2 regions of the Pseudarthrobacter sp. TE9888 genome follow, and region 2 is predicted to be linked to the other one. Evidence: predicted binding sites of a transcription regulator. Region 2 holds the regulator's gene; the other holds the start of a gene.
What was found. Region 2 encodes HrcA, which represses chaperone genes, less so after heat shock. Its sites were predicted from a motif close to TTNGCACTCGNNNNNNNCGAGTGCNAA; they were not measured.
Positions count from the first base shown of each region.

Region 1 (4,206 bases), 3.1 Mb from region 2:
TAGCCCAGCCGGATGACGGGGGATTCATAGTCCGAGCCGCCCACACCGGCGGTGTAAAGCTCCTCGTCGAAAGCCGGTTCCACGGGCTCCTGCTGGGCGGGCGTGCCCAGGCCGGCCAGTCCCATCACCTGCACGCGTTCGATGGTGTCCTTGCGGATGGACACCACCAGGTGCGTGGCGGTGACGCCGGCGCCGTTGACCCGCACGTCGTCGGAATGCCCGACGACGGTCTGCCAGGCTTGCTCGGCCAGCGGCTTTTCCAGCTCGGCCGGGTCAGCCAGGGAGACCATCGAGTTGATGGCGCCGCGGTTGTGCGTGAGCAGGATGCGTTCCTCCCCGTCCAGCAGGAAGGGCTCTGCCTCGTACAGGACGCGCTCGTTGCGGGAAATCACCGTGGTGACGGTGCCGGCAGGATCGTCGAAGCGCAGCAGCCTGGTTTCGCTGTACTCCGAGCATCCGATCCCCAGCACCAGGTGGCGGCGGTCCGCGGAGAGTTCGAAGCCCAGCCACATGGCGGCGTCGTCCTCCTGGTACACCACCACGTCCTCCGACACGGGCGTGCCCAGGACGTGCGCCTTCACCTGGTAGGGGCGCCAGGAGTCGTCCACCACGGTGTAGAACAGGCGGGTGCCGTCCGGGGAGAACGCCACCCCGTAGAAGATGTTCTCGATGACATCCGGCAGCAGGCCGCCCGTGCGCAGGTCCTTGATCCGCAGCGTGAAGCGTTCGTCGCCGGCGTTGTCCACCGCATAGGCGTACAGGTTTCCGTCCACGGTGACCGCCGTCCCGCCAACGGAGAAAAACGGCTTGCCTTCGGCCTCCACGTTGCCGTCCAGAAGGATCTCCTCGCCCGGGATTTCCACCCCGGCCTCCACGGCCGGCGGCGTCCAGTCGGCCACCTTGTCCCCGGTGTCCTTTGCTTTTACCCGGCAGTGGATGCCGTACTCCTTGCCCTCCGTGGAGCGGCTGAAGTACCACCACCCTTCCTTGCGGTGCGGGACGGACAGGTCGGTTTCCTGGGTGCGGCCCTTGATCTCCTGGAAGATGGCCTCCCGGAGCGGTGCCTGGTGCGCGGTGACGGCTTCCTGGTAGGCGTTTTCGGCCCGCAGGTGCTCCACCACCTCCGCCGATTCCTTGTCCCGCAGCCACTCGTAGTTGTCCACGAAGGTCTCCCCGTGGTGGGTGCGCTCGGTGGGGATCTTCTTGGCGGCCGGGGGAGCCGGGACCGCAGTGCCGGCGGAATCCTGCAGGGAAGTGGAGGTCATGGATTCAATATATAGACCGCCTCCGGCAAGTCGGCAGGACGTTCGCTGACTGCGTGACTGGCCCAGGCGCCGGACGGGACTGGGCGCACGGTGGAAACCTCCCGCCGTCGTGATGGAGCAACCGGGGAGGGGAGGGTGGTTGCCGGCGGGGCGCAAGCGTAGGCTGGTCAGTTCAAGGCACATCCGCCCAGCGTGAGAAGGGAAGTTCATGACCATCCCGCCAGTGCACGAACCTGAGCCGTTTCCGCCGGAACCCGGCCCGGAGCCCACCTCCCCGGACCCCACCCAGCCGCGCCCGCCCGGCCCGCCATCCCCGAACCCGTTCCCCGCGCCGGAGCCCCCGGGCCCGCTGCCCGTCCCGGATCCAGGCCCGGCGCCGCTCCGCCCGGACCCCACCAGGGACTGACCGCCAACCTCGGAAATGGCCCTTCCACTGCCTGCTATGCACAGCTGGAAGGGCCCGTTTTTGTGCCCGCGGGGGCCGGAAAATCTTCCGGAATCCGCTGCTGGAAACCCTTGCGGACCTGGTCTTCCAGTGCTAAAAAATCTATATCAGCCACCATAGATCGGCTGATATGGGAATGATGTTGGACCATCTCTTACGAGGAGGGAAGCCATGTTGATGCGAACCGATCCGTTCCGCGAGCTGGACAGGCTAGCCCAGCAGGTCCTCGGCACGGCTGCACGCCCGGCGGCGATGCCGATGGATGCATGGCGTGAGGACCAGGAATTCGTCGTGGCCTTCGATTTGCCCGGCGTTACGGCGGACTCGGTGGACCTGGATGTTGAACGGAATGTCCTGACGGTGCGGGCCGAACGCCCGGACCCCGTGGACAAGGACACCGAATTGGTCGCCTCCGAACGGCCGCGCGGCGTCTTCAGCCGCCAACTGATCCTCGGCGACACGCTGGATACTGACCACGTCAAGGCCAGCTACGACGCCGGCGTCCTGACGCTGCGGATCCCGGTCGCCGAAAAGGCCAAGCCGCGCAAGATCGAGATCGAAACGAAGGGGGCAAAGCAGGAAATCGCCGCTTAGTTTCACCATAGGACCGGGAGGCGGGCACATCTGTTGACTGCCTTTTTGGGGCGTATCGCCATTCTGTGCACGCCACAGCGCCAGACAGCGCATCGGCAGCGTAGGCCTTAACCTCCCGCCACGGTGGCCCCCGGTTCCGGCCGGGGGCCATCCACGCGTCCGGGGACACGCGTCCGGGATCCGGCCGCCCGGCCCCGCCGCCGGGGCCTGCGTTCAGACGCTGAGTTCCAGCATCAGCGCGGGCAGTTCATCGGCCAACTCGCGGGCCAGGAATCCCAGCGGCCCCATCCTGCTGGCCAGCCGGTCCGCGGCCGCCGCGTGCAGGTGCGTACCCCAGCAGGCTGCCTGCGCGGCGGTGGTGCCGCGCGCCCGGAGCCCGGAAATCGCCCCCGCCAGCACGTCGCCGCTGCCGGACGTGCCCAAACCGCCGTACCCGGTGGTGATTTTCCACAGGGCTGGGCCGTCGGCATCGAGCCCCGGTGGCTTGCTGATCAGCCCCTGGCAGCTGACCACGGCACCAAACCGTTCAGAGATTTCGGCGACGTCCTTTTCGAGGTCCGCCACGTCCCGTCCCAGCAGGATCGCCGCTTCGGTGGGATTCGGCGTGAGGATCAACCGGCCGCGCCAAGGGTCCAGCTGGTCCTCCAGGTGCACCAAAGCGGCCAGTGCATAGGCATCGAGGGCGACGGCGGGACCTCCTTGGCTGCCGTCGGGATCGCCGGAGGTGCCGTCGCCGCCACGGCCAGCCTCGCGGCGAAGCATGGCCTGCAGCAGTTCGCCGGCGAGGTCGGGGTCGTCCAGCCCGGGCCCGACCAGCAGGGTGTCCGCCCGGTCCAGGTAGGAGGAGATGCCATCGAGTTCGGCCTTGACGGAGCCGCCGGACGTTTCCGGCATCGCGATGGCCCCGCATTCCGGTACCGCCACTCCAAGTTGTACGGCCACCGACTCCGCCACGGCCAGCGTAAGTTTCCCCGCTCCCGCACGCAGCGCCGAAACGCCTGCCAGCAGTGCCGCGCCGGGGGTGGAGCGGGCGCCGCCCACCACCAGCACCGAGCCGCGGGAATACTTGTCAGCGCCCGGTGCCGGCAACCGCCAGTCCCGCAGGAGCGAGGGCGTTACGGGGACGGGAGAGGAGTCACTGCGGCCGGACACTGGTATCTCCTCCGTGCTCCGTGACCGCGACGCCCTGCTCGGCCAGGTGGTCGGCAACATTGAAACTCTCCAGTGTCCACGGGCCCGCGCCGGACGGGCGGACGAACCGGGTCACCGACGCGTTGAGGATGGCTTCCCTGGCGGCAAGGTCCAGCAGCTCTTCTTCACTGAGCCCCTCCAGCACGTAGCGGAACAGCATGATCACGGCGTCGTGGCACACCAGCATCACCCGGTGTCCGTTGCCCAGGTTGTTCAACTCCGCCAGGACGGACCGGAGCCGCAGCGCCACGTCGGCCCAGGATTCCCCTCCGGGCGGCCGGTAGTACAGCTTGCCGAGCCAGTCCCGGCGCTCGGATTCCTCCGGGTAGCGGTTCTCCACTCCCAGCCGGGTGAGCCGGTCCAGGATGCCCAGTTCACGGTCCCGGAGCCGCTCGTCCGTGTGCACCTGCACCGGCCACCCGGCGGTTTCCACCGCGATCTCGGCCGTCTGCCGGGCCCGAGCATAGGGGGAGGACACCACAGCGTCCGGCCGCAGCTCCGCAGCGATCCGGCCCAGGGCGCTGCCCAGCGCTTTGGCCTGGTCCCGTCCCGTCCCGGACAGGTTCACGTCCGCATCGCGGGCGGGAACCTCGATGACCTCCACCCCGGCTTCCCGCGCCTCGGTGGCCGCAACGTTGCCTTCGCTTTCCCCGTGCCGGATCAACAGCAGCTCCACGGCCCCGGCCTCCTGGACTGCCTGGGTCAGGCCGT
Region 1 is NZ_JBWBRD010000002.1:570,300-574,505, reverse strand. It holds gene ACZ9J7_RS03330 (S9 family peptidase) at 1-1,265, opposite strand, end outside; gene ACZ9J7_RS03325 (hypothetical protein) at 1,474-1,671, shown strand; gene ACZ9J7_RS03320 (Hsp20/alpha crystallin family protein) at 1,882-2,304, shown strand; gene ACZ9J7_RS03315 (ADP-dependent NAD(P)H-hydrate dehydratase) at 2,518-3,456, opposite strand; gene ACZ9J7_RS03310 (histidine phosphatase family protein) at 3,440-4,206, opposite strand, start outside.
Region 1: ACZ9J7_RS03320 (Hsp20/alpha crystallin family protein) is a predicted target of HrcA. The motif match lies at 1,781-1,807, and genes of this name have one in related genera.

Region 2 (4,206 bases):
CGGCCGCCGCTTTCCAGGGCCGCCTTGTCCTTACGCTGAAGGGCAGGCTCCTGGCGGACGCCGTGGTCCGCCGCGTCCTTCCGGACTGACGGCCGCCGGCGCGTCCAAGGGGAGGGCCCGCTCCGCTACTTGATCCAGCGCAGGTTGTACTGGTAGCGGTGCGGCTGGCCCTTGTTGACGTGGATCCCTGCGGCCACGGAGAAACAGGTCAGCGCGACCCAAATCAGGGTTGCGATCACGGCGAAGATGTTGCCCACGTAGGGAATGAACACCAGGATGTTGGCCAGGACGGCGGCGATGGTGGGGGGCAGGCTGAAGTTCAGTGCCTCTTTGGATTCCTGCGCGGTGAACGGCCCGCGGTCGCGGAAGATCAGGTAGATCAGCAGCGAGGGCACGCAGCCAAGGATCCCGCCGAAATGTGCCAGCGTGGCCCATTGGCGGTCCTCGCTGGCCGTGAGCGGCAGGGCATTGGCGGGGACGCCATGGTACTCGGAGCGGCCTTGGCCGTCCCTGTGATCACGTGCGTTTTCTGCCACAGTCTGTTCCTTCGGAGATGCAAGTGGTGCTGACGTCAAATACGGGTGCGGTGTGCAATACCCCTGGGAGAGCCGGCATTGCACTATCAAGAATACTGGCTCCGGGGGCAGTGTCCGCCCTTCAGGGCACGGTGAGGAAGTCGATGACTTCCTCAACCCGCCCCAGCAGCGATGCTTCCAGGTCGGCGTATGTGCGGACGGTACCCAGCAGTTTCTGCCATCCGAGGCCGATGTCTTCCTTGGTGGCGTGCGGCCAGCCGAAGGCTTTCAGGATCCCGGTCTTCCAGTCCTGTCCACGGGGCACGGCAGGCCACTTGTCGATGCCCAGCACCGCCGGCCGGATAGCCTGCCAGACATCAACGTAGGGGTGTCCCACGATCAGGACATTCCCGGCCGCGCCGGGGGAGGCCATAACGGCGTCGGCGATGCGGGACTCCTTCGAATCCGGAACGAGGTGGTCCACGAGGACGCCGAGCCGCCGGCCGGGACCGGGGTTGAAGCCGGCAACCGCCGCGGCGAGATCGTCGATGCCGTGCAGGGGTTCGACGACGATGCCCTCTACCCGAAGGTCGTCGCCCCAGACCTTTTCCACCAGTTCGGCGTCGTGCTTGCCCTCCACCCAGATGCGGCTTGCCTTGGCCACCTGGGCCCGCTGGCCGGCGACCCGGACAGAACCGGAGGCCGTCCTGCCGGCGACCGGACCGCCGGCAGCCGGACGTGGTGCCGGGGGCACGAGCCTGATGGGCCGGCCCTCCAGGAGGAAACCGAAACCCAGCTTGAAGGACCGGGACTTCCCGCGCCGGTCCTCCAGGGCAACCACGTGCATTCCTCCGGATTTTTCCACCCGCGTCACGGCACCCACCCAGCCTGACTGCACGTCCTCCAGCACCATGCCCCGCTCCACCGGCACCTCGGGCAATTCCGCTTTGGCCGGGGCGGATATGCCGCGGGGCCCCCAGTTTTGGTAATCCATGGATTCGATCCGCCTAGCGCTAGGTCCTCCGCACCGGAATTTCGCCCGGAGCGGTACCAATGCTAACAACGGGCCAAGGCATAATAGACTGTTAGCACTTAGGCATGTCGAGTGCTAACAAGGTGGCATCTGGCGGGGCATGGGCCCCGCACCGTGGATGGAGGTGGAGAGTGAGCGAGCCACGCAAACTGGAAGTGCTGCGGGCCATCGTGGAGGATTACGTCCACTCCCGCGAGCCGGTCGGGTCGAAGGCCCTGGTTGAGCGGCACCATCTTGGGGTTTCCAGCGCAACTATCCGGAACGATATGGCGGCCCTTGAGGACGAGGGATTAATCACGGCCCCCCACACCAGTGCAGGGCGGATTCCCACGGACAAGGGCTACCGCCTTTTCGTTGACCAGATCTCGGCGGTCAAGCCGCTCTCTGCAGCCGAACGCCGGGCCATCCAGTCCCTGCTTGAAGGCGCAGACGATCTCGACGACGTCCTGGACCGTACTGTCCGGCTGCTTTCCCAACTGACCAACCAGGTGGCTGTGGTCCAGTATCCGCACCTCAGCAAGGCCCTGGTGCGCCACATCGAATTCGTGCTGCTTGCCCCCCGCAAGGTGTTGGTGGTGCTCATTGCCAACAGCGGCAAGGTGGAGCAGCGGGTCATCGACGTCGGCCAGGACCTGGGCGACGACGCCGTGGCAGCACTCCGCACGCGTTTCCTCGCCGCACTGTCCGGGACGCCGCTGAGCCGGCTTGCCACGGCCCTTCCTTCCGTCGTGGCGGGCACGGCGCAGGCACACCGCCAGGCTGCGCACGCCCTGGCACTTGGCCTCGAGGGGCTGGCGCAAAACACCAGGGAGGACCGGATGGTCATGGCCGGGACAGCCAACCTGGCCCGGTCCAACGTGGACTTCCCCCTCAGCATCGGCCCCGTACTCGAGGCCCTTGAGGAGCAGGTGGTGATGCTGCGGTTGCTGAGCGAGATGGCACAGGACCACCGCGGCGTTGCCGTCAGCATCGGAAGGGAGAACCCCTACGACGGCCTGGCCGAAGCCTCGGTAGTGGCCACCGGCTACGGCCCGGACAGCGCCGCCAAGGTAGGGATCCTCGGCCCGACCAGGATGGACTACCCCACCACCATGGCCGCCGTCCGGGCAGTGGCCCGCTACCTTTCCAGGATTTTGGGGCCCTGACCCGCGCGGCCGGAGCATTCTCCGGCCGGGAACAAAGAGCCGGGCGCCCGACTGAACGCAGTACAACAAGGAAGAGATACGAACTTTGAGCAGCCACTATGACGTCCTTGGAGTCTCACCCGAAGCTACGGGCGAAGAGATCAAAAAGGCCTACCGCAAACTGGCCCGCACCCTCCACCCGGACGTAAACCCCGGTGAGGATGCCTCGGAACGCTTCAAGGCAGTAACTCACGCCTACGAGGTCCTTTCCGACCCCCAGAAGCGCCGGATCTACGACACCACGGGCAACGAGAACGGCACGGACAACGGCTTCGGCGGGGCCGGTTACGCGGGCCAGGGCTTCGCATTCCAGGACATCTTCGACACCTTCTTCGGCGCCGGGGGCACCTCCGGCCCGGCTTCCCGCGTCCGCCGCGGCCAGGACGCCCTCATCAGCGTCCGGATCGACCTTCGCGACGCCGTGTTCGGCGTGAACAAGAAGCTCGAAGTGGACACCGCCGTCGTCTGCCCCACCTGTGAGGGATCCTGCTGCCGGCCCGGCACGCACCCCGAGCGCTGCGACATCTGCGGCGGCAGCGGCCAGGTCCAGCGGGCCGTCCGCTCCATTCTTGGCCAGGTCATGACGGCGGCCCCTTGCGGCACCTGCGAAGGGTTCGGCACCGTCATCAAGGACCCCTGCAACGAATGCAGCGGCCAGGGCCGAATCCGCAGCCGGCGTTCGCTGACCATCAAGGTTCCCGCCGGCGTGGCCACCGGAACCAGGATCCAGCTCTCGGGGCAGGGCGAGGCGGGACCTGCGGGCGGCCCCGCCGGCGACCTGTACGTGGAAATCCGCGTCAACAATGACGCCACCTATGTGAGGGAAGGCGATGACCTTCACGCCACCTTGCACATCCCGATGACTGCCGCCGCCCTGGGCACCGACGTCAACCTGGAAACCTTCGACGGCACCCAGGACATCGACGTCAAGCCCGGAACCCAGTCCGGCGAGATCATCACCCTGCGCGGCCTGGGTGTCACCCACCTGCGCGGCTACGGCCGCGGGGACCTGAAGGTCCACCTCCAGGTGGACACGCCGGCCAAGCTCGACCCGGCGCAGGAGGACCTCCTCCGGCAGCTCGCCAAGCTTCGCGGGGAACAGATCACCGAGGGAAAGCTCGCCGCCAGCGGTGGCATGTTCGCCAAGCTCCGGGACCGGTTCGGTAACCTGTAGCGGTGAGCAATCCCGTCTTCTTCACACCCGCCGGCTCGCTGGCCGGAATGGTCCCTGGCGGCCATTTTGTCCTGGACGGTTCTGAGGCACGCCACGCCGTGACGGTCAAACGGCTGTCGCCGGGAGAGCCGGTGGACATCGTCGACGGCGCCGGCACCCGCATGACCGGAAAAGTCGTCGCAGCTGCCCCTTCCGGTCTCGAAGTGGAATGCAGCGCCGTGGCCACGGATGAAAGGCCGGACGTCCGGCTGGTACTGGTCCAGGCGCTGGCCAAGGGTGACCGCGACGAGCTGGCGATCG
Region 2 is NZ_JBWBRD010000002.1:3,668,716-3,672,921, reverse strand. It holds gene hemW (radical SAM family heme chaperone HemW) at 1-89, shown strand, start outside; gene ACZ9J7_RS17500 (DUF4870 domain-containing protein) at 126-536, opposite strand; gene ACZ9J7_RS17495 (DUF3097 domain-containing protein) at 658-1,509, opposite strand; gene hrcA (heat-inducible transcriptional repressor HrcA) at 1,680-2,693, shown strand; gene dnaJ (molecular chaperone DnaJ) at 2,779-3,906, shown strand; gene ACZ9J7_RS17480 (16S rRNA (uracil(1498)-N(3))-methyltransferase) at 3,909-4,206, shown strand, end outside.